DNA from 2 places in the Arthrobacter sp. StoSoilA2 genome. Region 2 is predicted to be linked to the other one. Evidence: riboswitches for the same ligand, from Rfam matches in the RefSeq annotation. Region 2 holds a riboswitch; the other holds the start of a gene.

Region 1 (7,213 bases), 1.1 Mb from region 2:
CCATACCTTCACCGAGCTCCTCCAGCAGATCCGGCGTGGACGTGCCATGGCCGATGACGCTGCCAGGAAGCACAACGCCCGGGTGGCCGCGATTGCCACCTCGCCCCTGGCCAAAAACACCCATACCACCCCGGATCCCCGCTTCGCCGTGATGCTTGAGCGCTTCGGGTTGACGGCCCACGAGCAACTGACCTGCGGTTTCCATGTGCACACCGCAGTGGAGTCACCTGAAGAGGGCGTGGTGGTCCTCGACCACATCCGCGACAAACTTGCTGTCTTGACGGCCATCAGCGCCAATTCCCCCTACTGGCGTGGGTTGCCCACGGGTTTCGAGAGCTATCGGATCCAGGCCTGGAACCGGTGGCCAACGTCCGGGCCTTCTGCCGTTTTTGGCTCGTTGACTGCCTACCGGCGCATGGTCCAACGCCTCCTGGACACCGGGGTTCTCCTTGATGAGGGCATGATCTACTTCGACGCCCGCATCTCCCGCAACCATCCCACTGTGGAAGTCAGGGTGGCTGACGTCTGCCTCCGCTCGGAGGACGCAGCCTTGATTGCGGTGCTTGTGAGGGCATTGGTTGAGACTGCTTCCCTGGAAATGCTCGACGGCGTTGAGCCCGCCTCGGTTCCGACTGCCCTGCTCCGGATGGCGAGTTGGCAAGCGAGCAACTCCGGACTTCGGGGAGACCTCCTGGACTTTGGCGACTTCCGTCCCCAGCCGGCAGCGGACGTGGTCTGGGCTTTGGTGGATTACCTGAGCCCTGTCCTGGATGACCAAGGTGAACTGGAACTGGTGAAGGCCGGAATCGCGGACGTTCTTGAGCGCGGGAACGGGGCCCGGGAGCAACGCGAAGCAGCAGAGCGTTTCAACAACCGGCAACGTGACGCCCGGAATCCGCCAGGGAGTCCGCCGAGCAGGGAGGCCTTGGGGGCGGTGGTTGGGCATGCGGTGAAGGCGACGATTCGTGGTGCTGCCGCAGATGCGCGTAAGGACCCGGCCCACAACCTGACCGCGCCCATCCTGACGAGGGTCCGCAGGCCTTAGGCTACTGCGGAGTCAGTCCCGTCCCATGTCATCAAGTAGGCCCCCGCCAAGCCCTCGACGAGGTAGAACACGAACGGCGGGATGTCCTTCTTCGCCATAAGGATGGCGCCGTAGATGGGCGCGCTGGCTGCGGCCGTGACTCCGATCCACCGTCTGGTGGGCAAGGAAAGAAGGCTTCCACCGAGCGCAGCCAGGGCAAGAACGTGGAGCCCGGAGTAGGCAAGGAAGGGCGCATTCGATCCACGGCCGTAGGCAAAGCGTTCCAGATCCGCGGCCCGGCGGGACAAACTGGAGACAAAGAGCGGAGCACCTGCCAGTAAAGCAGCCGCGGCTGCAACAGCCCAACGCTTCGCCTGTCCGCGCGGAAGACGACGGGCAAAGGCTGCGTATCCCACCGGCACCGCGACTGTTCCAGCAGCAGCGAGGTGCTGACCGATCACCCACCCACGCTGGCCGGCCTCAAGCATACGAAGCCGTTCAGCGGCATCGGGGGTGACGTAGACACGCGATACAGGCGAGATCCCTGCAAACCACACCGCCGTACCGGCAACGATGACTGCTCCGGCACGGCGATGGGGGTGGTTCCCGCTCATGGCAGCAAGGTTAGACCTGTTTGAGGGCCTTCTCCAGATCCAAAATGAGATCGTCCACGTCTTCCAGGCCAACGGACAAACGGACCACGCCGTCGCTCAGCCCAATGGCCGCACGCCCTTCGGGCCCCATGGCCCGGTGGGTGGTGGTGGCCGGGTGCGTGATGAGGGACTTGGAGTCGCCCAGGTTGTTGGAGATGTCGATGACGCGCAGACCGTCCAGCAACGCAAACGCGGCATCCTTGGCCGAACGCCCGGAGGAGGGCAGCAACTCGAAGGTCAGCACGGTACCGCCGGCCTTCATTTGCTTGGCTGCCAGCTCGTACTGAGGGTGCGATTTCAGCAAGGGGTACTTGACCCAGTTAATGGCAGGCTGCTGCTCGAGCCATTCCGCGATTTTCAAAGCAGACGCCGAGCTGTGGTTCACCCGCAGGCCGATCGTCTCCAGGCCCTTGGTCAACACCCAGGCATTGAAGGCGGAGAGTGAAGGTCCGGTGTGCCGCATCAACTGCTTGACCGGGCCGTCGATGAATTCCTTGGTGCCCAGGATTGCGCCGCCGAGGACACGCCCCTGGCCATCGATGTGCTTGGTTCCGGAGTACACAATGACGTCCGCGCCCAGGTCACCGCAACGCTGCAGCAGGGGTGTGGCAAAGACGTTGTCGACGACGACGGTCGCTCCCGCAGCATGCGCCAGCTCGCTGACGGCGGCGATGTCCACGATTTCCTGCATGGGGTTCGAGGGCGACTCGAAGAATACGGCGGTGGTCGGTTCGGAGAGGGCAGCCCGCCACTGGTCGAGGTCGGGACCGTCGACAAACACGGTCTCTACGCCCCAGCGCGGCAGGATCTCGTTGAGGATCACGAAGCACGAGCCGAACAGGGAACGGGCGGCAACCACGCGATCACCGGCAGCCAGGAGGGCACCCAAGGCGGTGAACACCGCGGACATGCCGGACGCCGTCGCGAAGCATGCCTCGGTTCCTTCGAGCAACCGCAAGCGTTCCTGGAACGTGGCCACGGACGGGTTGCCGTAGCGGGAGTAAACGAAGCGTTCGTCCTCGCCGGTGAAGGCGCGTTCGGCGGCGGCAGCGGATTCGTAGACGAAGCCGGAGTTCAGGAAAACGGGTTCGGACGTCTCCTGGAAGTTGGTACGGTCAAGGCCGCCGCGTACTGCCTGGGTGTCAGGGCTCCAGCTGGCGGCATCGGGATTGAAAGTCACTTAGTCGTTCCCCAGGTTGGTTGGCAGGCCGCGGTTCTTCCAGCCGTTGATGGTCCGTTCGCCGTAACGGTCGGGGTCACCTTCGAAGCCCTCAAGCACGTTGTAGGCGGTGAACCCGGCCTGCGTCGCGGCGATGGCGGCCGAGATGGAGCGCTGGCCTGAGCGGCAGATGAAAACGAGCTCCACTCCCTCACCCTCGGGTGCCTGCTGCTGCAGGTCCTCGATGAAGCGGGAGTTGGGAATGCCACCGGCGAGGTTCCACTGAATAAACAGGGGATCATTCTCTGTGGCTTTGGTGTCCGGGATGCCGATGTGGGCCCACTCGGCCTCGGTGCGGACGTCTACCAGGATTGCGCCTTCTTCAAGCTTGGCCCACGCGTCCTGCGGGGTCAGGTCACCTGCGTAGCTCATGCGTGTCCCTCGAATGCTTCTTCGTCGTCGTCGTTCTCCAACTGGTCAACAGCATTCGCGACGGCGGCGTCTGCGTTGGCGATGGCAGCGGGCAGGACGACCGCCTGCGCCACGATGACATCCGTGCCATTGAACGTGGCTGCCGGGCTGCCGTGGAGCACGTAGCCGTCGGCGAGTGCCGTGGTGATCCGCTCGCAGAATTCACGGGTATCCGGACCTGTAATCAGGCGGTAGGAGAGTTTTTCTTCAGTGGGTTCAGGCATTGGCTGGTGCTCCTCAGTCACGCTTGCAGTTCGAAGTGTCGATACGCCGAGTAGTCACCTGAGGCACCCCGCCGGAGAGAGGGTTGCCGACCAGCAAGTCAGGGCTTGGCGCTGGTGCTCATTACTCAAGAAAAACGTAACATCCCGCGGCGGCGGCCCGCACTTGCAAGCGGTTACGCGGTCGTCATGTTGCGTAACCGGCCGGTGCTGGAGTAGCAGCCCAAATGTGACGCCCCGGGAGCATAATTGACGCAGTACGACCCCCTGTAACTTCGCAAGAAATCAGGTCGCGGTGAACGGACAAGGCAGCTCTACACTCAAGCCCATGCTGCATTTTGGATGGTTCGTGGGGCACGGTTTTGGTGTCCAGGGATGGGGAACTCCCGGCTACAGCCTGGGCTACGACTGGAAGAAGCCTGCCCTGTATCAAGACGCCGTCCGCGCGTTTGAGCAATCCGGCCTTGACCTCTTCATCATCGAGGACTCCCTTACTGTTCCCGATACCTATGGCGGCACTGCCGAGGTCTCGCTGGCACACGCCTCCTTTGCGCCCAAACATGATCCTTTGGCCCTGGTGCCGTACCTTCTGTCCGCCACCGAGCACCTTGGAATCGTCCCGACGGTCAGCGCATCGTTCTATCCGCCTTTCACTGCGGCCCGCCTCCTGGCCACGCTGCAGCACTTCTCCGAGGGGCAGTTGGGATGGAACGTCGTAACTTCCGGCAGCGACCTCGCAGCACAGAATTACGGTTTGGACCAGCAGATTGAACACGACCTTCGATATGAGAAGGCGGAGGAATTCGTCGACGTCGTCCGCAGGCTTTGGCGGAGCTGGGAACCGGACGCCGTCCTTGAGGACGTTGAGGCCGGCGTGTTCGCCGACCACACCAAAGTGCACCCCATTAACCACCAAGGCGACTTCTTCAAGGTCCGCGGTCCCCTCAACACCGCACCTCTGCCGGAGGAGCCCGTACTGGTGCAGGCCGGCGCTTCTCCCCGCGGCAAAGCGTTCGCGGGTGGGCATGCAGACGTGGCGATCGCCTTGGCCCGTGGCGTTGACGGCATGAAGGCCTACCGGGATTCCATCCGTGCCGAGGCTGCAAAGGCGGGCAGGAACCCCGACGACGTCAAGGTACTTTTCGTGCTGAAGCCCACCGTGGTTGGTTCATCGGCCGAGGCCGGGGAGTTGCGTGCGCAGCGCCGGGAGCTTACCCAGCGTGATATCGACAGCCAGCTCAATTCGATCTCCTACCTGTCCGTGATCGACTTCAAGCAATTCGACCTTGATGCGCCGTTGCCCGAATTGAGCACCAACAGCAACCAAGGCACGTTGGAGCACTTCGCCAAGGCGGCGCCTCCGGGGTCTACCCTGCGCCAGATCCTTCAGGCACGCAGCGGTGGCGCCGGTGATTCAATCATCGGCACGGTTGGTGAAATCGCGGATTATCTCGAGGAGACCGGCGAGGCTGTGGGTGGCGACGGCTTCCTCTTCTCCGGCTTCGTGGACCCCGTCACCGTGCACGGCGTGTTGGACAAGCTCACTCCCGAACTGCGCCGCCGTGGCCTGTTGAGGAAGAGTTACGGCGACGGTGGCTTCCGCCAGAATCTTCTGGACTTCTGAGCATGTCCTCCGAGCCCCGGACCTTCTTGATCGGCACATCGCCGGTGGACCCTGTGCGCGTAGCGGACGCTGCCTTGGATCCGGCGTTTCACGTGAAACTCAACCATGATGCGTTGTCTTTGATCGGCCGATCACGCGAAGTGCTGGAGCGCGCTGCGAACTCAGGGCAGAGAATCTACGGCCTGAACACCCTCCTCGGATCCGGACGGGATACGGCCGTGGAGGAGAAGTCGGTTCTTGCCTATCAAATCCAAGTCGTCAGATACCACAACAGCGGCGTGGGCGCGCATCTGGACCGGCCCTCCGCCCGCGCTGTGATCCTCGCCCGGCTCATCGGCTTCAGCCGCGGCGGCTCCGGCGTGCGGCCGGAGACAGCGCAGTTCTATGCGGAACTGCTCAACCGTGGGGTTCTTCCCGCCATCCCGCGCGAAGGCTCAGTCGGCTCCTCCGACCTCACCCAGCTGGCCGCCGTCGCCGCCGTCGCCATCGGTGAAGGTGAAGCCATCGACGCGAACGGCACCCTGGTACCCGGGGCGAAAGCGCTCGCCGACGCCGGTCTTCAGCCGCTGCGGCTCGCGCCCGGTGAGGCCCTGGCCATGGTCAGCGCGAACGCCTACTCCGTGGGGGCCGGCACCCTTGCCTTGGTGCGCCTGCAACAGCTGGCGGAACTCGCCGACGTCGCGCTTTCCCTCTCGCTTGAAGCCATTGCAAGGTACGACGGCGGCGGGAACCTCAGCCCGTTTTCGCCGGCTATCCAAGCGGGCAAGGCGGTGGACGGGCAGAAGGACTCGGCGGCCGCCGTCCGTTACCTTTTGCGCGGCGGGTGGTTGGAGGACGTTCGTCCCGAAGTCTCGGTGCAGGATGCTTTGTCATTCCGTTCTGCGCCCCAGACGCATGGCGCTTTTCGCTCCCTGGTTTCACAACTCGGCGCTGCGTTGAGCGTGGAGCTCAACGGGCGTGGCGACAACCCCCTGGTTGATATTGAAAGCGGGCAAATGGTGTCCGGAGGGAATTTCCAACCGATGCAGCTGGCTCTTTCCTTTGAGGGCCTGCGGCTTGCGTTGGCGCACGTGGGGATTTCCAGCGAGCGGCGCATCGCCAAACTGTATCCGCCACAGCGGGTGATCCGGGCCAGACATCTGGAGGCTGCCGCCGGGCACCTGGAGGGTTCGTCGTCGAATGCGATCTCCGGGTCCGGACCGGCCGCGGGCCTTGTGCAGGAGGAGTTGCCCGGGCTGCTCTGGTACTCCGCAGCAGGACTGCTGTCCGAACTGAAGTTCCTGGCAGCGCCGGCGACGCTCGGGGCACCCACCCTCTCGGCCGACGTCGAGGACCACTCCACCTTGGCGCCGCTGGCGTTGCAGCAACTTGAAAGGTCCTTGGAGGCCTTGGAGAAATTGCTTGCTATTGAGGCTCTGACGGCGTCGTATCTGTTGTTCGAAGCGGGGGCCGCCCAACCGCTTGGGAAGGGGACCGGCGCCGTCGCGGGCCGGCTGGCTGATGTCCTGGCGCATCGGCCGTCCGCTCCGGACCTGGTGGAGCGCGCCCGACGTGAATTGCGTGAGGTGGTGGCGTTGGAATTGCCGCCGATGGCTCAAAGGGAGGGGACCACGTGAGTACCGCAATCAGGAAACAGGGCGCACATGCGGCGGCAGGGCTGCCGGATGGCCTGGATGCCTCCGTCCTGGATAAAGTGGGCAACACTCCGCTGGTGAAATTGGAAGCCCTGGGCCGTGGATTGGGCAGCACCATCCACATCAAGCTTGAGTCCGAGAACCCGGGCGGATCCATCAAGGACCGTACAGCGCTGAGCATGGTCCGGGCGGCGGAGCGCTCAGGAGAGTTACAGCCGGGCGCAACCATTGTGGAGAGCACGTCCGGTAATACCGGGATCGGGCTGGCGCTCATCGGGCGGCTGACGGGGCACCCCGTGGTGGTGGTTACGGGCGACACCATCTCCCAGGAGAAGCTCGCCGCACTCCACAGCTATGGTGCGCGCGTGGTGCTGACGGACTGGGGCGCGCCCTCCGAATCGCCGGAGAACGCCCGCGCTGTGGCAGC
Region 2 (7,213 bases):
CTTCATTGGCGCGGAGGTAGTAGCTGCGCGATTTCGTGAGCTCCATGATGTCCTCCGGAGACACGGCGTCCTCCCAGTTGGTGAGATGGCTCTCCAAGTCCGTGAATTCCGGTCCGATAACTGGCCGGAAGCCGGGCTTGTGCACATCTCCGGCGTGCATGATGCGTGATAGCCGATGGACCCAGGGCACAGAGGTGTCCAGTTGGTTCCATACCAGGCCAAGAACTCCGTGGGGGCGAAGGATGCGGGCGATCTCCGTGCTGGCCTTGAGCGGGTCACACCAGTGCCAGGCCTGGGCAACGCTGACGACGTCGAATGCTGAGTCCGCCAGCCCTGTTGCCTCGGCCGTACCCTCCAACGCCTGAACGCCGGGATAGGACTTTCGAAGTTGCTCCAGCATGTCTGTGGAAGGATCGACGGCGGCCACCTGCAGGCCGCGTTCCACGAGCAGTGCCGTGAATTTTCCTGTGCCTGCACCAATATCCGCGGCGGACTTCGCTCCAGGAGGAAGAAGCCAAACCACTGAGTCTGCGGGGTAGCCGGGCCGAACGCGATCGTAGTGTTCGCCGCCGTCCTGGAAGCTCTGGCCCAGTTCGTGGCGGCGCGTGGCATGCAGCTTGGGACCACCTGGCCTGGCAGCGCTGCCGGAAACACTTCCGCCGGAAACGCTACGGGAAGGCACGGCCACGCACAGACTCCTTTACCGCGAACGCCGGTTACCCTACGAATTTACCGCACAGTACGTGTACATCAGCAACCGTGCTGTTTCAGTCAATAGTGCTGTGTCAGTCAATAGTGCAGGGTGCAGCCCCTGCGGTGCCCGGCGTGTTTGGCGCCCATTCCGGGTAGCTGCGGTGGTCGTTTGCCGGCACCCAGCGGCCTTCGTCCACTACATAGTCCCAGCCGAGACCCGTGCGCTTGAGTTCCTCGATACCAGCCAGCAGCCGCGTGGCATCCTCCAGGCGGGAGCCCACGCCGAAGCTGGCTCGCAGTGAGCCGGATGGGAGGCCCAGCCGCTTGAGGAGGGGATGGGCGCAGAAGCGGCCGTCACGAAGTCCTACACCGTGTTCGGCGGCGAGGTAGGCGGCGACCAGTCCGGCGTCGAATCCTTCCACCGAGAAATTGACCACGCCGATGGTGTCCTCGGAGTCGCTGAAGATCCGGTGGACCGTCACGCCGTCGATTGCTTCAAGTCCCTGTACGAGGTAGGAGCGGATTCCAGCTTCATGGGCATGCCAGGCATCCTGATCCAAGCCGGCGAGCACCTGCGTCGCGCGGGCCAACGTTGCCGCACCCAGGACATTGGGGGAGCCGCCCTCGTGGCGGGCGGGACCTGAGGCCCAGCTGACCGAGTCCAGGCGCGCCTCACGAACAGCGCCTCCGCCAGCAAGGTGGGGAGTACCGGCGTCGAGCCAGTCGGGACGGCCCACAACGACGCCGGCGCCGAACGGAGCGTAGAGCTTATGGCCGGAGAACACGATGTAGTCGACGTCTGCGGCGGCGATGTTGATGCGGCGGTGGGGGGCAAGCTGCGCGGCGTCCACCACAATCCTGGCACCGTATTCGTGTGCAAGTGATGCGAGTTCGGCGATCGGCAGGATTTCACCGGTCACGTTCGAGGCACCGGTGACCGCCAGCAGAGATACGCCGCCTTGGCTGAGTTCCTCGCGGAGCCTGGCCAGCGTAGCGGTCAGTGTCGAAGCAGCTACGACACTGCGATGAGGGACGCCCTGCCAGGGAAGGAGATTGGCATGGTGTTCGATGTCCAGGTAAAGGACCTCGCCGGTTGGCTTTCCGTCCAGTTGCGGGAGGCAGCCCGCCAGCAGGTTCAGCGAGTCCGTGGTGTTCCGGGTGAAGATGACGGAATCATCCGGACGGCCGCCGACGAATTCGCGGACGATATCGCGGGAGTTCTCGTAGACCGAGGTGCTGATCTGGGAAGCGTAGCCCGCGCCGCGGTGGACACTGGCGTAGTAGGGGAGGATCTCGTTGAGATATGCAGAAACGATGGTCAACGCGGGAGCGGATGCTCCGTAGTCGAGGTTGGCGTAGCGGACGTGGCCACCCTGGATCAGGGGAGCTTGCAGCTCCGCGCCTGTGACGGCGGCCAGGGGCCTGCCCGCAGCGGCTTCGTGCGCTGCTTCTTCGACCGCAAGGGACGGCAGAACGGTGGAGTTGAACGTAGCAGTGCTCATGGGACCTCACTCAAGAGGGACCCCCTATGGGGATCCGCGCTTGCCGTATCCGTTCCGGACCGGCCAGGTCGTCACCCGGGGCACCCCACCGCGAATGGAGGGTTGCCGGCCAGCAAACCGGGGTTTAGCGCTGGCACTCGTGACCTGTAAAGAGGTTAGGCCACGCATCTGGCCTGCTCCAAAGTCGCTTCGCTTTGTTAAGCAGAATGTTACGAAGGGTCCGGAAACCGGGTTTTGGGCGAAGAAAAGACGGCGGATGCCCCGAAAAGGAGGCTTCCGCCGTCGAAAATTCTATACTCAGCCGGTTGGCCTGTTGGTCCGCCGGGTCAGAGGAGGTCATCCAATGCGGGGTTTAGCCGCTTGAGGACCTCCGAATGGAGGATGGAGTTGGTGGCCAGGGCGTTGCCGCCGAAGGGGCCGTCCTCGCCTTCCAATGAGGTGAAGCGGCCGCCGGCTTCCGTCACGATGGGAACCAGTGCTGCCATGTCGTAAAGATTCAGCTCTGGCTCGCAGGCGATGTCAACAGCCCCCTCGGCTACCAGGCAATAGGACCAAAAGTCGCCATAGGCGCGGGTGCGCCAGATGTCTTCCGTCAACCCCAGGAACTCGTCCAGATTGCCGCGTTGCTTCCAACCGGAGAGGCTGGAATATGACATTGAAGCATCGGCCAACCGCGAAACGTTGGACACCCTGAGCCGGGTGGCTGATGCCAGGGAGCGGCCCATGTAGGCGCCCATGTCCTTTGCTGCCCACCAACGCTTGCCCAGCGCGGGGGCGCTGACAACTCCAACGACGGGCTCGCCTTCGTCAACGAGCGCGATCAGGGTAGCCCACACGGGAACGCCCCGAACAAAGTTCTTGGTGCCGTCGATGGGGTCGATGATCCAACGCCGGGAGCCGTGGCCGCTGCTGCCGAACTCCTCGCCGAGGACGGCGTCACGGGGGCGCGAGCGCGACAATTGGCCGCGGATGGCTTCTTCCGCAGCCTTGTCGGCATCCGTCACGGGCGTGAGGTCAGGCTTGGTCTCGACCTGCAGATCCAAGGCCTTGAAGCGGTCCATGGTTTGGGCGTCCACGGAATCCGCCAGCACGTGGGCCAGTCGCAGGTCGTCGTTGTAGCTGGAAACGGGTTGGGTCATGCCACCAAACTATCGTGAAACGTTCCCTGCGGTTGGATCGCCTTGCGCCGACACTTAGTTGACCGTACCCAATTCCTTGGTCTCTTTCGCTTCCAAACGCGGGTCCGCGCCCAGCAGCCGCCGGAGCGAAGACAAACGGGCCACTCCGGAAGGACCCGCGTGTCCCTCGTTCACCCAGGCATCAAGTCCGCAATTGATGGCGCCGGCATCGTGCTTGCAACCGCGTTCACAAGCTTCTGTGCCCGGTTCCAGGTCGGGGAAGGAATGCAGGATGCGGTCGGGGTCCACGTGCGCCAGTCCGAAGGAGCGGATACCGGGGGTATCGATGATCCAGCTACCCGGTGGGGCGTCTGCCAGCTTCAGGGCCAACGCCGAAGACGACGTGTGCCGGCCCCGCCCGGTGACGGCGTTGACACCACCGGTAGCCCGTTCGGCTCCAGTCAGGGCATTGACCATGGTGGACTTGCCGACGCCCGAATGGCCCAGCATGACAGTGACTTTTCCATCAAGGTGGGCCCGCAATTCGGCAACGGCGCGGCTGTCCAGCCTCGCGGACAGTCCGTCGTCGGAGCGGGCGTCAATACCGGACGCTTCATCATCTGCCGTACGGCTGATGATGATCGGGAAGTCCAGGCTGAGATAGTTCGATAACAGCTCCGCAGGATCCTTGACATCTGCTTTGGTGACAAGCAGCAGCGGCTCGATCCCGGCGTCGTAGGCTGCAACCAAAGCACGGTCAATAAAGCCCGTCCGGGGCTCCGGATTGGCCGCGGCGACCACCACCACAAGTTGGTCTGCGTTGGCCACCACCACTCTTTCGATGGGGTCGGTATCATCAGCGCTGCGCCGCAGCAGCGTCTTGCGCTCCTCTATGCGGACCAGCCGCGCGAGGGTATCCGGCTCTCCCGATACATCGCCCACCAAGGCGACGAAATCGCCGGGGACGACGGGGTTTCGTCGCAGTTCACGCGCGCGTGCAGCGATGATAATGCGTTCATCGGAGGAGTCTTCTCCAACGATGGCGGTGTAGCGCCCGCGGTCCACCGTGATGATCCGGCCAATGACCGCGTCGTCATGACTGGGGCGGTCTTTGGTGCGGGGCCTTGAGCCTTTTTTGTTCGGACGGATCCGGACGTCGGATTCGTCCCAGGAGCGTGCGTCGCGGCCCATGGTCAGTTGCTGGCCTCACTGGTGACGGTTTCGTCCTTGCCCGTGCCCTGCTGCAGCATGGCCTCCCACATCTGCGGAAATTCGGGCATCGTCTTGGAGGTGGTAGCAATATCTTCCACCTGGACGCCCTCAACGGCGAGCCCCAAAATAGCGCCGGCCGTAGCCATGCGGTGGTCGGCGTAGCTGTGTACGACGCCGGGGTGCAGCGTGGCCGGGCGGATGATCAGGCCGTCAGCTGTTTCTTCTGCGTCTCCGCCGAGCCGATTGATTTCAGCGGCCAGCGCGGCGAGCCGATCGGTTTCATGGCCACGGAGGTGCGCGATGCCGGTCAGCCGTGAAGGGCCTGTGGCCAGTGCGCACAGCGCAGCGACCGTGGGCGCGAGCTCACTGGTTTCGTCGAAGTCGGCGCCTTTGATTTCCGGGCCGCCCTTAACCGTGAGAGTGCCGTTTTCGAGTGTCACCGTGGCACCCATCTCAACCAGGATGGACCGCCAAAGATCACCCACCTGGGTGGTCTGGGTGGGCCAGTTGGGGATCCGGACGGTTCCGCGGGTTGCCAGGGCTGCGGCAAGGAACGGGCCGGCGTTGGAAAGGTCCTGTTCGATCCGCTGGTCGAAGGCGTGGATGGGGCCAGGCGCGACCCGCCAGTGGTTGGGTACCGAATCGTCCACCTTGACGCCCACTCCGCGAAGGACGGAAACGGTCATATTGATGTGGTCCAGGCTGGGGACAGGCTTGCCGACGTGTTCCAGGTGCAGGCCTTCGGTGAATCTGGCGCCTACAAGCAGCAAGGCCGAAACGAACTGGGACGATGCGCTGGCATCGATCACCAGGTGGCCGCCCCGAACCTCGCCAGTGCCATCCACAGAGAAGGGAAGGGCCGACGGCGTCCTTCCGCCTTCGGTGGCGACAGGAACTCCGAGGGCGAGCAGCGCTTCGATGATGGTTCCCATGGGCCGCTTACGGGCATGGGGATCGCCGTCGAACGTGGTTGGACCATTGCGTAGCGCAGCTAAAGGTGGAACGAAGCGCATAACCGTACCGGCAAGGCCGCAATCGATGGCAGTCTCCGCACCCGAAGCCGAAGGATCCATGGGCGTGATCTCAAGGTCCGGTCCATAATCACCGTCGCCGGGTACCTCGGTGACGGTGGCACCCAGTTGCCTGAGCGCCTGAATCATAAGGACGGAATCGCGGGAGTGAAGGGGGGCCCGCAGGCGGGAAGGGCCGTCGGCCAATGCTGCGAGGACCAGGAAACGGTTTGTGAGCGATTTTGAGCCCGGCACCGTGACTGTGGCATCCACTGGCCTGGTGGCGTAGGGAGCTGCCCAGAGGGGCAGGGTGTCGACGGAGTTTGAACCCGTGTTTGCTGCGGTGGTACCTGTCATGCTTCCTTATGCTCCAACTGCGTTGTCTACGGCCTTGCGTACTGCTTTGTCTGCCCGCTTGAGCTGCTTGCCCGTGACCTTCCTGGCGTCGGCAGCCAGGTGCTCGGCCCGCCATGCAAGGCTGGGGCGGCCTTCAGTATCGACAGAGGCCAGCAAAACCCCGCCCGTCAGGGAAATGTTCTTCAGGAGTTGGGCCCGTCGTGCGCTGCGGCCGTCCTTGGTGCTGATGTCGGCTGAGCGCCACTCCACATAGGAGTTCAGCGCGGACGTCAACGCCAGAACGGTTGCCGCGAAGCGGGAGAATTTGCCAAGTCCAAGCAGTGCGCCGGCCCCCAGCTGCGCGCCACCGATGACCCGGGCCAGGACCTTCTCGTCGGTTGGGAAGGGCAATGACTCCGCGGCGCGGCGCAGGACCGGTGACAGTTGCCTGGCAGTGTCGTCCGCGTTCTTGAGCTTGTCCAGACCTGCGATGACGAAGCTGGACGCGAGCATCGGCCGGGCGAGAAAACGGATAACAGACATGTCTTGCCTCCTGGATGGCTTGTCACGATGGTTCATGACGTTATTCACTAAGTGCTGTGTTCAAGGGGTGCAGTCTGCTCTAGTCTTGCATCTTTGCGGAATATTTACCCAGCTGCTGCCGTTGTGAACAACAAGCACGGTGAAGGCCGGGCCGCGGCATGGTGTTGCCGCTTCGCTGAACGGAGTTGGTTTTTTGACCTTGGTTAAGGACCGCGTGGGTCTGCTGGAGGCTGGCTATCCTGCACAGCGGGATTCCCGGAAGCTGACAGTAGACTTGGCAACGATGAGCACCATTGAACCGGCCGCAGCGGCCATGTACGAAGCAGCCGATCCGTCCCCGGAGGACGGCGCAGGAGACGCATCGGCACGGGCCGACGTCGATGTCGCGACGGAAACTCCCGAACAGCGGCGGGAGCGATTCGAGCGCGACGCCATGCAGTACGTGGACCAGCTGTATTCAGCGGCGATGAGGATGGCAAGGAATCCCTCCGATGCCGAGGACCTCGTCCAAGAGGCTTACACCAAGGCGTTTTCCGCTTTTCACCAGTACAAGCCGGGGACCAACCTCAAGGCCTGGCTGTACCGGATCCTGACGAATACCTACATCAACCTCTATCGGAAGCGGCAGCGTGAACCGCTGCAGTCCAACTCGGACACGATTGAGGATTGGCAGCTGGCAAAGGCCGAGTCGCACACCTCTTCCGGGCTGCGTTCGGCAGAGGCTGAAGCCTTGGACCACCTGCCGGATTCCGATGTCAAGAGCGCGTTGCAGGCCATCCCGGAGGAATTCCGGTTGGCT

The links. A riboswitch is a leader RNA that binds a small molecule or an ion and turns the genes downstream of it on or off. The one in region 2 is predicted to bind S-adenosylmethionine.
Region 1: linked by a shared signal. The riboswitch ahead of LDN82_RS19675 (DUF1737 domain-containing protein) and the one ahead of LDN82_RS14560 (aminotransferase class V-fold PLP-dependent enzyme) in region 2 are both predicted to bind S-adenosylmethionine.

The regions. Positions count from the first base shown of each region.
Region 1 is NZ_AP024643.1:4,310,350-4,317,562, reverse strand. Features, by position in the region: gene LDN82_RS19695 (glutamate--cysteine ligase) at 1-1,045, shown strand, start outside; gene LDN82_RS19690 (hypothetical protein) at 1,042-1,638, opposite strand; gene LDN82_RS19685 (O-succinylhomoserine sulfhydrylase) at 1,649-2,857, opposite strand; gene LDN82_RS19680 (rhodanese-like domain-containing protein) at 2,858-3,268, opposite strand; gene LDN82_RS19675 (DUF1737 domain-containing protein) at 3,265-3,531, opposite strand; SAM riboswitch class IV at 3,546-3,657, opposite strand; gene LDN82_RS19670 (NtaA/DmoA family FMN-dependent monooxygenase) at 3,824-5,152, shown strand; gene LDN82_RS19665 (aromatic amino acid ammonia-lyase) at 5,155-6,768, shown strand; gene LDN82_RS19660 (cysteine synthase family protein) at 6,765-7,213, shown strand, end outside.
Region 2 is NZ_AP024643.1:3,199,942-3,207,154, reverse strand. Features, by position in the region: gene LDN82_RS14565 (class I SAM-dependent methyltransferase) at 1-682, opposite strand, end outside; gene LDN82_RS14560 (aminotransferase class V-fold PLP-dependent enzyme) at 786-2,195, opposite strand; SAM riboswitch class IV at 2,227-2,340, opposite strand; gene hisN (histidinol-phosphatase) at 2,522-3,334, opposite strand; gene rsgA (ribosome small subunit-dependent GTPase A) at 3,389-4,504, opposite strand; gene aroA (3-phosphoshikimate 1-carboxyvinyltransferase) at 4,507-5,892, opposite strand; gene LDN82_RS14540 (DoxX family membrane protein) at 5,899-6,414, opposite strand; gene LDN82_RS14535 (sigma-70 family RNA polymerase sigma factor) at 6,608-7,213, shown strand, end outside.